DNA from 2 places in the Alcaligenes sp. NLF5-7 genome. Region 2 is predicted to be linked to the other one. Evidence: riboswitches for the same ligand, from Rfam matches in the RefSeq annotation. Region 2 holds a riboswitch; the other holds the start of a gene.

Region 1 (4,427 bases), 440 kb from region 2:
TATTGTCGGGCAGGCGTATCAGGAGCAGCCGGGCAACTATCTCTTGTTTTTGAGCAGCTTTGATTATCTGCAGCAGGTCAGTCAGGCCTTGCAGGAGCGCTGGCCGGATATGCTGCTTTGGCATCAGCAACCGGGCATGAGCGATCTGCAAAGAACGCAGTTTCTGGACCGCTTTACGCTGGATGGGAAGGGAGTGGGTTTAGCGGTGCTGGGTGGGGCGTTTTCAGAAGGGGTGGATTTACCCGGTAAACGCTTGATCGGTGCTTTTATTGCCACCCTGGGTTTGCCGCAGTTCAATCCGGCCAATGAGTCCGTCAAACAAGTCATGGCCCGGCTCTTTGGGGAGCGGCGGGCCTATGACTATACCTATCTGTATCCGGGACTACGCAAGATTACACAGGCCGCGGGTCGTGTGATTCGCGATGAACAGGATCAAGGCTTTGTGTATCTGCTGGACGAGCGCTATGGGCAGCGGCGGGTGCAGCAGTTGCTGCCGGACTGGTGGCAAATTGAGCAGGTGCGGACTGACGCTCGTTCTGGGCAATCACTTCGGTAATGATTTGGGCGGTGGCGGCCGACAGCGTCCAGCCCAGGTGACCGTGGCCGGTGTTGTAGTAGACGCCAGGGCGGCTGCCTGCTTTTACGCGCGGCATCATGTCCGGCATCATGGGGCGCAAGCCAGCCCACGGTACAACACGGTCGGTAGCTGCGTCGTGGAAGTTGCGACGGGTCCAGTTGGTCAGCGGGGCGATACGGTCGGCGCGAATGTCCTTGTTGGCGCCGTTGTATTCCGCCGTACCGGCCACACGCAGGCGGTCCTTGCCCAGACGGCTGGTCACAATCTTGGCTTCTTCGTCCAGCAAACTGACCCAAGGGGCGGCATGTTGGGCTTCCGGCGTATCCAGGTACACCGAGATCGAATAGCCTTTGACCGGGTAGATGTTGATGTAGTCGCCCAGCATATGGGCCAAGTGACGGCTACCCACGCCAGCGCAAACTACCAAGGAATCCACAGACAGTGTATGGGTGTGGGCTTCAGCGCCTTCACCGGTACGCAACTGGATGCGGTGTGGTGGGCCGCAATCAATACCCAGGACTTCCGTATCTTGCAGGAACTTCACGCCGCGCTTGGCGCAGGCATCGGCCAGACCGCGTGTGTATTTATGAATATCGCCTGTGGCGTCCGAAGGCGTAAAGAAACCGCCGTAGTAGGTGCCTTGCAGAGCAGGTTCGATCTGGTGGATTTCTTCGTTGGTAACCGTGCGGCGTTCCAAGCCGCCTTTGTGCAGCAGTTGGCTGACTTTCTTGCCAGATTCAAAGCCGCCGGGGGTGTGGTAGATGTGCAGAATGCCGCGCTGTTCCAGGTCGAAATCAATGTTTTCGTCCTTGGCCCACTGGTACAGATTCTCGCGGGCGCTGATGGCCAGCTTGACGGTGTCCACGGTGTTGCGCTCGTAACCGGAAATCGCGCCCACAAATTGCGCCATCCAGCTGTATTTATGCCAGCTTGGTTTTGGGTTGAACAGCAGTGGGGCGTCTTTGCGCATCATCCACTTCAAGCCCTTGAGAATGGTGCTGCGGCTGTTCCAGACTTCGGCGTTGCACGCAGACAGCTGTCCACCGTTCGCGAAGGAGGTTTCCATCGCGGGGTAGCGCAGACGGTCAATAACGGTAACTTGATAGCCTTTCAGGCTGAGGGCGTAGGCGGTGGTGATTCCGGAAATACCGGCGCCAATGACGGCAATATGCGACATAACAGGCTCCTGACAGGTGAATTACCACCGAGTAGTGGCAATACCCCATCTGTCCTGTGACCTGAGAGTTTATCCAACCTGTGTGTCTGGCTGGGCTCCTTCGGTGGGCGTCAAACGCCGCTCTCCAGAGTGTCGGGCTGGTACGATCCTTTTGCCTGAGAGATTCCGGGGTGGTTGCTCCGTCGGCGCCTGACTGAACAGGTCTCTTTCATACCGCCTGTAGTGACGCGACTACAGTAGCTGTGCTTACAAAAGTTTGCAATCAGGGTAAACCGGGAGCTGCATGCAGCGCTTGGGGGATTTCCATGGATAGATGCGATTGTCGGCTAAGCCCGGGAAGTTGTTGAGACTGCCCGTCCTTGATGCCGAGTTATTACTTACTTTTCGTCTAATTTGCGCCCGATATTTCGTTGATTCCGGAGCGGGGCTCGTTTCTTTATGGACTTAGTCCAAGCGGTAATGCGCACCCAGACTGTGTGGTCGGTCCAAGGCTGCCTGGGTTAGCAGCCAGGCAGTGTCCAGTTGCAGGCTGAGGGTCCGTTGGTCGAGGCTGGGGGGGAGAAGGCTAATTTGCCTGCGCCACCGGTCCAGGGTGTGCAAGGCTTGCATCAGTCCTTGGCGATTGCGCAACAGGCCGACATGCTCTTGCATCAAGTTGCGCAAGGCGGGCAGGGAGGGGGGGGGGTTTGTGGATGGGCTGCGGTTTTTACTGTTGCCGTTGCTATAGCTATTGTTTTTGCCATAGTGACGTCCTTTGTCGTTGATTATGTTTTCCATTGCATTGGCTGCCGCCGCAGTCATAAGGGAATGTCTTGGGTTTGGGGTCGAGCGCGAACTAGCGTTCAAACTCAAACCCCAATTCTGGCCGACACTAGCCTGGGAACTGGAACTGGAACTGGAACTGGAACTGGAACTGGAGTTTGGATTGGAGTTCTTGTATGAACATGAACGTGACATCGAACTTGTATTTGCAACATCTGTCTCAGGGACCAAAGCTGAACGCTGGATTCTCTTGCTTCCAGCAATCGCCTCGGCAGCCGCCCGCCCCATGACGACACACTCCAGCAAGGAGTTGCTGGCCAATCGATTTGCCCCATGCAAACCTGTGCAGGCTACTTCACCCACGGCGTACAAACCAGCTACCGTTGTGCGGCCTGACAAGTCTGTTTCAATCCCTCCGCAGCTGTAGTGCGCGGCAGGTGCTACCGGCACCCAATCCTGACGTAAATCCAATCCTCGCCGCAAACCTTCTTCCAATGCTTTCGGGAAATGCTGCTGCAAAGTGTCCGCACCAAGATGGCGTACATCCAGCCAGACATGGCTGCTACCTTCTTGCCGCATCTGTGCGGCAATCGCACGCGACACAATATCGCGTGGAGCCAGTTCCGCTCTGGCGTCGTAATCCGGCATGAAGCGGCGACCTTGCTTGTCCAGCAGATGTCCACCCTCACCACGCAAGGCTTCGGTTAGCAAGAAGGTGGGACCCTCCGCATGCAAGCAGGTCGGATGAAACTGCACAAACTCCAGATCGCGTATCGCCGCACCAGCGCGCCAGGCCAGGGCAATGCCCTCTCCCAAGGCGCTGTCGGGATTGGTGCTGTGCGCGTACAGGCTACCTAGCCCACCAGTTGCCAACACGACATGATCCGCCAACATAGTTTCGTAGCGACGAGTGTGCTTGTCGTAGATATCCACGCCAGCCACCGCGCCTTGCTCATTGTGGCGCAGGTCTAATGCCAGGCAGTCTGTACGCTGCTGGATATGAGAGGCTTGAGTCAATTGGGGCAGGAGAGCCTGCATGATGGCATAACCACTGGCATCGGCCGCGTGTACGATGCGTCGCTGGCTGTGCCCACCCTCGCGAGTCAGGTGCAATTGGCCATCTTCCGTTCTGTCCAGAGGAACCTGCTTTTTCAGTAGCCAATGCACCGCTTCTGGCGCGGCTTGCAAGATCCCGCGCACCGCTTCTTTATCCGAGTGCCGAGCACCCGCTTCCAGCGTGTCTTCAATGTGTTGTTCCAGACTGTCCTGGGCACTGAGTACGGCGGCCAGACCTCCCAAGGCCATCGGGCTGGCCCCACAGGGAGCGGGGGCGCTGCTGAGCAGAGTCACTTTCATGGTGGAGGGCAAGGATAGAGCCAGACTGGTGCCAGCCAGCCCCGCACCGATGATTAACACCTCCGTCTGTGTCGAGCCTGATTGCATCAAGCAGCTCCTACATGCTGGAACTGCTGACTGTGCTCGGCCAGGTCAGCACTAACGCGCAAATTGTTCTGCTGAGCGGCAGCAAAATCCATCATGCGTTGCAAAGAACGTCGGGCGCCTTCACGCAGGTCAGGATCTACTTGAATGCCAGGGCCTGGTTGACTTAATCGTTGATGCAGTGCTTCCAGACTGTTCAAGGCCATCCAGGGGCAAAAGGCGCAGCTTTTGCAGGTAGCACTTTCGCCCGCGGTAGGGGCGGCCAAAAAGGTTTTGCCCGGCGCTTGCTGGCGCATGGCATGCAAGATTCCTTGATCGGTGGCGACGATAAAGGTGTCGGCAGAACGATTGATGGCAGCGCGCAGTAGCTGCGTTGTCGAGCCAACCACATCCGCCAGCGCAACAACAGAAGCGGGTGATTCAGGATGCACCAGCACCTGGGCATCGGGGTGCTCGCTCATCAAGGCTTTC
Region 2 (4,427 bases):
TGGGAGGCGCCATCGTCCTGCTGGCATTGGTACGCAGCCTGCCGCCCCGTGCCTGGTGGGGGCGCCTGGCCGTGCTGGGCACCCTGAACACCGGCCTGTTCTTTGGTCTGTTCTTTATCGCTGCCACCCGTCTGCCCGGTGGCGTGGCCGCCATCTTCCAGGCACTGACACCACTGGCCACCATCTTTATCGCCTGGGGCATTTTGCGTGCTCACCCCGCCCTAACGCGGATTGGAGCCGTTCTATTGGGTGCACTGGGCGTGGCGCTGGTTGTCCTGTCCAGCAACGCCACTCTGGATCTGATCGGCATTGCCGCCGCTTTGGGCAGCATGTTGTCCATTGCGATGGGCGGGGTCTTGATGAACAAATGGGGGGCGCCACCTATCCCTTTGCTGGGCTTTACCGGCTGGCAGCTCTTGATTGCCGGTGTGGAACTGAGTGTGGTTGTGCTGCTGACGCAGGACATTCCAAGCCAGCTTATCCCTGTGCATTGGCTGGGCCTGTTCCTGCTGGCAACTGTACTGACGGCTGGTCCCTTCGCGCTGTGGTTCAGTGCCATCAAGCAACTGGGCGCCGTCACTGTTGCCCCCTTCATGCTGCTGGTGCCTGTGACCGCTTTTATTCTGGACGCGCTGATCAAGGGCATCTGGCCCACCACGCTGCAACTGGTGGGAGTGGCACTGGTCATGGGTGGACTGGTCTTGAGCCAGCAAACACTGGCCGTCGCACGCTCCACGCTGGAAGCATCTGTCCACAAGCCCTGAACGCCCCACCCAAGGAGGAGGCATCATGAACCACGTCATACAAGAATTACTGCGTTCACGAGTGTATTTTGTACTGGCTACTCTGCTCCTGACCTACATTTTCTGGTGGAGCGGTGTGAACAAGGTTTGGGACTTCAGCGCTGCAAAAAAGGAAATGGCCCACTTCGGACTGGAGCCCCAGGCTTTATTCGCCGTGCTGACTATCACAGTTCAATTGCTGGGCAGTTGGCTGATTATCAGCGCGAGTCGTCTGGCCTGGTTGGGGGCGCTGATGCTGAGTGTCTTTATCTTGCAAAAACGGCAGACATGGTTTGATGTCTGCCGTTTTCTTTTACAAGGCCGGTTCGGGCTGATCCGGGTCGCGCTGTATATCAAAACCAGCGGCCCGCCAGGCTTCCAATCCGCCTTCCAAAGGGCGCACCCGACTATAGCCACTTTGCAGCAAGCGTTTGGACACCAAGGCTGCGGACACCTCATTGGGGCAATCGCAATACACAATAATTTCCCCGTCGGTAATCAAATTCAGCGTGGCCTCACCCAAAGCCAGGCTGATCGCCCCCGGAATACGTCCTTGCGCCTGCATCAGGGTCGACCGCACATCCACAATCGTGGGGGGCGTGTCCGAGGACAGCATCTGCTGCAACTCCTGCACGCTGACACGCTCCATGCACAAGGATTTCATGAAGCGATGGCGCTGCCACCACTTTCTGGCAATGAACACGCCCAAAGCCAGTGCCAGCAGGATTCCGCCCACCACACCCAGGCTGATCAGCACATTCAACAGTTCATCCACCGCCGAGCTGAACAAGGAACCCAAAAATACGGCAGAGCCCGCCCAAACCGCAGCTCCGATAATGTCGTAAAAAAGGAAGCTTCTTCTGGGTGTGCCCACCGTACCGGCCAACACACTGGCAATGGAAGCAAAGCCGGGTATGAACTTGGCCACCATCAAGGACGGTGCCCCCCAACGCATATAAATGGATTCGGTCTGCCGAATACAGGAGTCCGGCGACAGTGAAATTTTGCACAGCAAAGCCAGCAATTTGCCACCATAGCGTCGCCCAGCTAGGTACCAGCCGTAATCCGCAATCATCGCGCCCAGCACGGCAAAACCCAGCAAGCCCCACAGGCTGTAGCCACCGGACCCGTGCAAGGCACCCGTTACCACCAGCACCGGATAGGCCGGCACCGGCGCCCCCGCCTGCTCCACCAGGACATTGAAAAACACGATCAACAGACCGTGTTGCTCGATAAGTTGCAGAATCGATTCGACCATATTGCGAGGTACAAAAATTGCCAGACAGCCAATATTGTAGGCTGGTGTCGGCCGATTTCTGTTTCAACGCCAAAGCATTCCGGCATAGCTTCCATGCAAAAAACACGGTCCCTTTCAAGGGCATCTGGCCAGACTCGACGCCGCTACTTTCATCACGCCCCTGCACTATCCCCGAGGCTGGCTCTGCAGCCACAAAACCGCTCAACAAACAAGAACTATTCTCATTAAAAGCCTACAGGTTAACGCTAGTAGTCATCGCTTTTTACCTGTCTATACAATAGCGGCGTCAATAACGGTTCAGGTGAGAGTCTTCACTTTGATGAAGCGCCGACGGAGCAACGACCCCGGAATCTCTCAGGCAAAAGAATCCTGAACCTTTGACCATCTGGAGAGAGGCACACCCGTGCCCACCGAAGGGGACCATCGCGAACCGATGGATAAGCTCTCAGGTAAACGGACAGAGGGGGTACAGAGGCCATATGGCCTGTGTTCACCTATTCGTCCGGAGCCTATTTATGAGCAGATAGTCAGGCGCCTTTTCTGGCCGCCTGGCATACCACATCCCTATTCCCATTTTTAATCGCACACAGGTCTGTTTTGACATTTCATGTCGTCAGAACAAGGAGGACTGCTGTGCGCTCCTCAGATTATTTAGATCGGCATCAAGAAAACCGTCCTTGAGGACGGGTTGTGCCCTTTGTTTTCTCGCAGCACAGTCATAATTACGCATTTGAACGAAAAAAAATTAGGAGAACAGTGTGTCTCAGCAACATTCATCTGGACTGCAGCGCTCGTTGAAAAACCGGCACCTGCAACTGATAGCAATTGGAGGCGCTATCGGTACAGGGCTATTTATGGGATCAGGCCGCACCATTAGCCTGGCCGGACCCTCGGTCTTGTTTACCTACATGATCATTGGGTTCTTTTTATTCTTTGTGATGCGGGCGATGGGGGAATTGCTCCTGCATAACCTGGAATACAAATCTTTTGTGGATTTCTCCGCCGATATTCTCGGGCCCACCATGGGTTACTTTCTGGGCTGGAGTTATTGGTTCTGCTGGGTGGTTATCGGTATTGCGGATATTGTCGCCATTACCGGCTATACCCAGTTCTGGTGGCCGGACATTCCGCTCTGGTTACCCGGCCTGGCATGCATTGCCTTCTTGCTGATCTTCAACCTGCTGTCGGCCAAATTGTTTGGGGAGCTGGAGTTCTGGTTCGCCCTGGTCAAGATCATCGCTATTGTGGCCCTGATTGGTGTGGGTGCTTACCTGCTGTTTACCGGCTTTGTCGGCCCAACCGGCGAAAAAGCCAGCCTGACCCACTTGTGGGATCGCGGCGGCATGTTCCCCAATGGCCTGCATGGTTTCTTTGCGGCCTTCCAGATCGCCATCTTTGCCTTCGTGGGGATCGAGCTGGTGGGTACGGCCTCGGCTGAAACGGCTGACCCTGCCAAGAACCTGCCCAAAGCCATCAACAAGATTCCCGTTCGCGTGATTGTGTTCTACGTGCTGGCCCTGACCGCCATCATGACCGTCACCCCCTGGGATATTGTGGCGCCCAACAAGAGCCCGTTTGTAAACATGTTCTTGCTGATTGGCGTGGGTGCAGCAGCAGCCATCATCAACTTTGTGGTGCTGACCTCGGCCCTGTCGTCGGCCAATAGTGGCATGTTCTCGACCGGCCGCATGCTGTACGGTCTGTCCAAGAACAAGCTGGCTCCAGAGGCATTCAGCCAGTTGTCGCGTAACGGCACTCCCCGTAATGGTCTGATCTATTCTTGCGCCCTTTTGCTGTCCAGCCTGTTCCTGCTTTACGCAGAAGGCGACGTAATGCGTGTGTTCACCATTGTGACCACCGTGGCCAGCATCTGCTTTATCTTTGTCTGGGCCGTGATTCTGATCACCTACCTGAAGTACCGTCGCATTCGTCCTGAGGCCCATGCCGCATCGAGCTACAAAATGCCCTTTGCGATTCCCATGTGCTACCTGACCCTGGCGTTCTTTGCCTTTGCGCTGTACCTGTTCAGCCAGGAAGAAGAAACCCTGATCGGCCTGATGGCTACGCCATTCTGGTTCCTGGCCTTGTTCATCTGCCTGCCTTTCTACAAGAAACGCATGAAGCAAGATCTGGCCCTGGGTCTGGCCGCGCAAAACATGCGCTAAGTTGTTGAAGTACACGGCACGGCTCTACCCGGAGCCGTGCTGATGCAGTCGGGTCTGGCCACGTTCTACACAACTTGGCTGGCACACACTGGCAACACTCCACCTTGCTGTCCCTGGACAGCAGATCTGGAACGAGGCTGGAGCCCGGCAGCAAAAAGCCACCCGAACGGGTGGCTTTTTTCATGCTCATTGTCGCCCCGAAAATCTGGCTTTCACCTTCAG

Evidence for each region. Region 2 has a riboswitch for glycine ahead of MID00_RS00585 (amino acid permease). Riboswitches for the same ligand answer to the same signal wherever they lie in the genome.
Region 1: another riboswitch for glycine. It lies ahead of MID00_RS18980 (D-amino acid dehydrogenase); the one in region 2 lies ahead of MID00_RS00585 (amino acid permease).

Annotation. Positions count from the first base shown of each region.
Region 1 covers NZ_CP100755.1:4,102,883-4,107,309, reverse strand. The annotation lists partial or broken gene MID00_RS20705 (ATP-dependent DNA helicase) at 1-448, shown strand, start outside; gene MID00_RS18980 (D-amino acid dehydrogenase) at 393-1,754, opposite strand; glycine riboswitch at 1,888-1,975, opposite strand; gene nadB (L-aspartate oxidase) at 2,199-3,959, opposite strand; gene nadA (quinolinate synthase NadA) at 3,959-4,427, opposite strand, start outside.
Region 2 covers NZ_CP100755.1:109,442-113,868, forward strand. The annotation lists gene MID00_RS00570 (DMT family transporter) at 1-764, shown strand, start outside; partial or broken gene MID00_RS00575 (DoxX family protein) at 790-996, shown strand; gene MID00_RS00580 (rhodanese-like domain-containing protein) at 1,096-2,040, opposite strand; glycine riboswitch at 2,331-2,420, shown strand; gene MID00_RS00585 (amino acid permease) at 2,799-4,205, shown strand.